Regions from separate parts of the Salinibacillus aidingensis genome, predicted to be linked through region 1. Evidence: riboswitches for the same ligand, from Rfam matches in the RefSeq annotation. Region 1 holds a riboswitch; the other holds the start of a gene.
The links. A riboswitch is a leader RNA that binds a small molecule or an ion and turns the genes downstream of it on or off. The one in region 1 is predicted to bind S-adenosylmethionine.

Region 1 (3,156 bases):
CGGCACCGATTGCTCCTGCCATAGCTGTAAAGCTAATTAAATTAATGGCTGTTACCGTTAAGCCTGAAATTAAAGCGGGCATAGATTCTGGCAAAAGAACCTTAAATACGATGTGTCTCGTTTTTGCTCCCATTGCTCTGGCTGCTTCAATTACCCCCTTATCCACCTCCTTCAGTGCAATTTCCACAAGCCTTGCATAAAATGGTGCAGCCCCAATGATAAGAGCTGGTAAAGCTGCCTTTGGTCCTCTAATTGTTCCCATCAGCCAATCTGTAAAAGGGAATAAGAGGAGGATCAATATAATAAACGGTATCGCACGAAAGACATTCACAATAGTAGCTGTAATAAAATTCAAACTCCTGTTAAGTATGCCCTGGCGATCCGTCAAAAACAGTAATAATCCAAGTAAAATTCCGAGAATCAATGTTCCAAGGACTGATATCCCTGTCATATAAAGTGTTTGATTTGTCGCGACTTTCAAATCTTCCATAACAACGTTCGGAAACAATTCTCTAAGCATTCTCTTCTACCTCCAGTTCTACCGAGGTTTGCTGTATATATTTAATAGCTTCATTCACTACTTCTTCTGGACCATCCATATGGACATACAAAGTACCATAGGCTCCATCTTTAGTCTGCGTAATGTTCCCCTGTAAAATATTGATTTCAACATTAAACCTTTTTACAAGTTTACTGATTATAGCCTGATTTGCTGTTTCACCAACAAAGTGAAGCCGGAGAACCTTGCCAGATTCATAATTCTTCACGAAATAATGAATGGGGCTCTGCTCCACCTGTTCGCCCATCACCTGCTGTACAAAACGGCGAGTCGTTTTCTCTTTCGGATGCATAAAGACCTCCAGAACCTCACCCTGCTCGATGACTTTCCCATTATCCATAACGGCAACCTGCTGACAAATCTTTTTAATGACATGCATTTCGTGTGTGATGACAATAATGGTAAGCCCAAGCTTTTGATTAATGCTCACCAGCAGATCCAAAATATCATCGGTTGTTTGCGGATCCAGCGCAGAAGTTGCTTCGTCACACAAAAGAACTTTCGGATCATTGGCAAGGGCTCTTGCAATTCCCACTCTTTGCTTTTGCCCTCCACTTAACTGTGAAGGGTAGTAATCTTCTCTGCCTGCAAGACCAACAAGCTCAATCAGCTCCTGAACCTTGCTTTTCCGTTGTTCCTTTGGTATCCCGGCAATTTCAAGTGGAAAGGCGATATTGTCAAATACAGTTCTGGACCACAGGAGATTGAAATGCTGAAAAATCATTCCAATTTTTTGTCTTTCATTACGTAATTCTTTATTACTTAAATTCGTCATGTCCTTTTCATTCATGATGATTTTGCCGTCTGTCGGCTCTTCCAAACGGTTAAGCAGACGAATAAATGTACTTTTACCGGCACCACTATAGCCGATAACTCCAAAGATTTCTCCCTGATTTATCGAAAGGTCTATGTTATCAACGGCCGTTACATCATCCCGGTTTTTACTTTTATATATTTTTGAAAGGTTTTTAATGGAAATCACTTTTACTCACCCTCTTCATGATTGCGTTTTGATTAGAACAAAGGCGGAAGCGCCCGTTTAGCGACGTACGGACTGGACTGAGCCGTAGGAGATAAAGGAAACACGACGAACCTTGTAAGTCAATGTTGACTTATCGGACGGAGGTGAAGGAAGTCTCGCTAGTCGCTGGGCGCCGGAGCCGGACGTGGCCTCATTTGTTTTTCTTATCCACAATTTGCCTATTTTATAATTTCCTAAACAATTATTAAAAAGCTTTTCCGTTCACAAGAGAACAGAAAAGCCTGGATTATCTTCTGTTCTCTTATCTGTCAAAGCTATACGCTTTGCAGGAATTGGCACCTTCTCAAACAAAACATTTTTGTCTGATGGTTGCCGGGCTTCATCAGGCCAGTCCCTCCGCCACTCGTGATAAGAGATCTATTCACTTATTCAATTAAAAATCCCTCTTCCATAAGAAGAGGGATAAACACAAACCGATTATCTCTCTTCTTATCTATCAAAGCCAGCGCTCTAACTTTGAAGGATTTGGCACCGTTTCAAATCATAGACAAAGAATGATTTGAAGGTTGCCGGGCTTCACAGGGCCAGTCCCTCCACCTCTCTTGATAAGACGAGATTCATATTTTTATTGAATAATTGATATATTAGCATAGTCTGTTAGAACCAGTCAACAGTTTTCGCTGAATATCTTTTGTTTTTTCACGTATTTATTTCCCGGGAAATCTGACATATGCTGTCATTCTTTGTCAGCTGTATACTTAAGCAGTTTCTCATACATAAATGGGACAGAATGGAATGCATAGGTTTTATCTAAAATCTGTCCTTCCTGTATAATAGCCAGACATGGAACACTTTCAATTTGATAGTTCTGCATAAAACCAGGGAACAGCGAGGCATTCATCGTATGAAAGTCTGGGAGATTTTCTATATTCTCCAGCGTCTCCAGCATTTTCCCCGCCACTTTACACGTCCCGCAAAAAGGTGTGTATAGAAAAATAAATTGCTTATATTGACTTTCCAGAATAATGGGCAAGTCTTTTTCGTTAATTTCCTGCATGATAACCATACCCCTTTAGAAAATCCGTGTGTACTTTAAGATTTGCGGATGCTAAGACAGAGGCTAATTCATGATTCGGGGTTGTTTCTACTTCCCGAAAAGAACGATCTACATATAAATGAATAGCATGGGGGAGCTCTTGTCTAAGTTGATTTCTGAGCTTATGTCCAGGATCATCTGCATCCACTAAAATATAAACTTCCTTGTCATTCAGGAAGTGTTCGTCTACAAGAGCTTCCAACCGATCCATACTTATCGTACCATTTGTGTAAAGAATCTGCAGAGGCTCGTTGATTATTTCTTTCACTTTTTTATAATCGGAACGCCCTTCGACAATGATGACTTTCTCTACCTCGATCATAACAATCACCACAACATTATATGTAATTATTAATCTTATAGATAGGAAAATTATAAGGCATTTACTGGCCGCTTATCCCCCACTTTGTCTTGTTAGGTTACCCTTAAGATTTGAAGTACGGGATTACGGACGGTTAATGCGTAATAAAAAGGCAGCGTGTGCACACTGCCTGTCTCTTTAAGCCACATATTATTCTT
Region 2 (3,156 bases), 1.3 Mb from region 1:
GCACGACTCCCATTTATGACCGTGCGTCCATAGGCTTCAAGCCATCCTATCACCGCGCTGGCCAGTTCAGGTGAATAACGATTTCCTCTCGTATGCGAGGAAGCACTCATCCGGTTATAAAAGATGCCCTCAGGGGGTTCCTCGGTCAAATCAATGGACCCGTGATCAAGCAGCCAGTCTTCATAGGGAATCTCCAACTCTTCCAATCTCTTAAATAAATGCTCCGTCCATTCTTCATTTTCATGGATGACATACACCTTACTCATCTAAACACTCCTTAAGATTAGTTTTGAACCTTTGCCCGTAATTCTTCTACCAGTGGCATAACCTGATTGGAAAATCGCTTCAGTTCCTCTAATTGCGGTGAACACTGTAATAACAGTAAGTCTACTCCGGCTTGCTCGTATTCTAAAATTCTCTCGGCAATCTGATCAGGAGTTCCGACAAGATTAGGCCGTAACCCACGATTGGAAACCGAATAATCCTGCAACTGAATCCTTTGCTCAAGCTCGGATTTGGAAGTGAAATCTTTAAAGCCTGCATATCCGCTCATATCCTCAACGGTCGTAATCCGTTCCAGTTCCTTCAGTGCCTCTTCTTCAGTATCCCGGCAAATGACATATGCTGCCATCCCAAATGATTGCAAGGGCTCCTTCCCTGCTGCTGTTCTGCGATTTTTCATATCCTGAATTTTACTGGCGACCTCATCTACCGTTCCTCCATGCATGACATACGCATCGCAGGCTGAGGAAATCACCTGCTTGCCTTTTTCACTCTCTCCCCCTGCATAAAGGACAGGGTTCGGCTTTTGCACAGGTTTAGGGGCCAGTTTCGCATCCTCTACCTGATAGAAGTCCCCATTATAGGAAAACGAATCTTCCGTCCACATTCCTTTAAGAATATCAAGAAATTCAGTTGTCCGGTCATAGCGTTCATCGTGTCTCGTGAAAGCCCCGCCGTATTGTCTGGACTCCCCTTCCCACCAGCCGGACACGATATTTAACGTAAAACGCCCCTTACTGATGTGATCAATATTGGCCGCCTGTTTTGCGGTCACTGCCGGATGATGAAACCCTGGCCGGACAGCCGTCATAATTTCGATTTTTTCCGTCACAGCAGCCAATGCCGCAGCTGTCGTCCAGGCTTCCAGTGAATCGTGCTCAATTCCTTTAATATCATTTAAATATAACTCAGCGATTAAGGTTGTATCATATCCCCACTTCTCTGCTGACTGAATCACTTCTTTTGCATAATCATAGGTAGGCGGCATCTGTTCATCCTTTACATTTCGAAGCCAGCCTCCAAAAATCGGTAACCAGAATCCATATTTCATGTTCTCCACTCCCTGTTGTGTTGTTATGTAAAAAATCAAAGGCGGAAGCGCCCGTTTAGCGACGTACGGACTGAACTGAACCGTAGGAGATAAAGGAAACACGACGAACAGCGTGAGTCGATGTTGACTTATCGGACGGAGGTGAAGGAAGTCACGCTAGTCGCTGGGCGCTGGAGCCGGACGTGGCCTCTCTTGTTTTCTAATCCACAAATAGCTTTTTTTATGATTTGCTGGATAAGAAAAAACTCTCTTCCAATAAGAAGAGAGTTGAAACCACTGTAATCGACTCGTCCTCTTATCTTTCAAGCACACTGACTTGATGGATTTGGCACAGTATTCTTTCAAAAAAGAACCTGCTGCCGAGGCTTCCAAGGGCCATTTCCCTCCACCTCTCTGGATAAGATTCCTATATAAAATTGTTAGAAAAATCATAAATCATAAAAGAAAAAATGTCAACCATACCAATTGGATTACTTCCCTAAAAGGAGTGAAAATTTTACCCCATTTCTTTTTAATATCATTAGAAATCAGGAGACAGCCGCTTACCCAAAAAAGCTTTTAAACGACTGCACCGTAGCTTCTCTGTTGATGGCTGCAATGGATGTAGTCAGTGGAATTCCTTTAGGACAGGATTGAACACAATTTTGCGAGTTTCCGCATTCTTCAAGTCCACCTTCTCCCATAAAGGCTTCCAAACGCTCTTCTTTATTCATTTCGCCTGTGGGATGTACATTTTTCAGACGAATCTGTGCAAATACGAAAGGTCCTAAAAAGTCAGTTTTTTCGTTCACGTTTGGACAGGCTTCAAGACAAACCCCACACGTGAAGCATTTGGATAACTCATAGGCCCATTGTCGGGTATTTTCATTCATGCGTGGACCCGGACCAATGTCATAGGTTCCATCAATCGGAATCCATGCCTTTACACGCTTTAACGCATCAAACATTTTCCCACGGTCGATAAATAAATCCCTTATAACCGGAAAGGTAGTCATTGGGGCAAGGGTAATCGGCTGCTCCAGCTGGTCAACCAATGTTGAACAGGCCTGTCTGGGCTTGCCATTAATCAGCATGGAGCAGGCCCCGCAAACCTCCTCTAAACAATTCATATCCCATTGCACAGGAGTGGTTTGCTTCCCATCCTTTGTCACCGGATTTTGCCGGATTTCCATCAGAACAGAAATAATGTTCATATTGGATCGATAAGGAATGGAAAACGTTTCTTCATAGGGCTCTGACTCAGGATGATCCTGACGGGTAATCCTGACCTCAATGTTATCCATGTCGCTTCCTCCTTGCAGAAAAAGTCGGTTTCACCAGCAAGAGAGGTAAATCGGCTTACTCGTGCCAGGTGCTTCCATCGTGGTCAACATCCAGATTTAAAGGTTCAATCCCTGCTTCTCTCCAGGCTTCCCATAACTCTTCAACCTGACGCTGTGAGCGAACAAACGCGATGCCACAATCTCCGCCACCTGCACCAGAGGATTTACCACTTCCTCCTATTTGCTCCGCTAACTCGGATAAACTTGCCAATATTGGTGTTTCTATTAGCATACCCACTTCTTTTCCTAATTTTACAAGGATGGCGCGATTTTTCTTTAAACTCTGTAAGGACAATGGAAGGTCATTTTCGTCAAAACCTCTGACCAGTCCTTTTACCGCCTCATGGCTTTCTTCCACGAAGGTATGGTAAATGTTTCGATGTTCCTGCTGTCCATGCTTCAGCTGTTTGATCATCGGCCCTGTTGAAGCCGCTTTTCCGGTCCACCCGGTACAGAGGCGAAGTCCATCGGGCGGATTTATAGAGCGAATGGATAAATACG

Region 2: another riboswitch for S-adenosylmethionine. It lies ahead of ACZ5OK_RS06555 (LLM class flavin-dependent oxidoreductase); the one in region 1 lies ahead of ACZ5OK_RS13385 (methionine ABC transporter ATP-binding protein).

Annotation. Positions count from the first base shown of each region.
Region 1 is NZ_AP043759.1:2,509,000-2,512,155, forward strand. It holds gene ACZ5OK_RS13380 (methionine ABC transporter permease) at 1-520, opposite strand, end outside; gene ACZ5OK_RS13385 (methionine ABC transporter ATP-binding protein) at 513-1,541, opposite strand; SAM riboswitch class I at 1,840-1,956, opposite strand; SAM riboswitch class I at 2,028-2,153, opposite strand; gene ACZ5OK_RS13390 (thioredoxin family protein) at 2,278-2,598, opposite strand; gene ACZ5OK_RS13395 (toprim domain-containing protein) at 2,585-2,959, opposite strand; gene gcvH (glycine cleavage system protein GcvH) at 3,149-3,156, opposite strand, start outside.
Region 2 is NZ_AP043759.1:1,197,168-1,200,323, reverse strand. It holds gene ACZ5OK_RS06560 (ATP-grasp domain-containing protein) at 1-266, opposite strand, end outside; gene ACZ5OK_RS06555 (LLM class flavin-dependent oxidoreductase) at 284-1,333, opposite strand; SAM riboswitch class I at 1,626-1,737, opposite strand; gene sdhB (succinate dehydrogenase iron-sulfur subunit) at 1,876-2,616, opposite strand; gene ACZ5OK_RS06545 (phosphomevalonate kinase) at 2,672-3,156, opposite strand, start outside.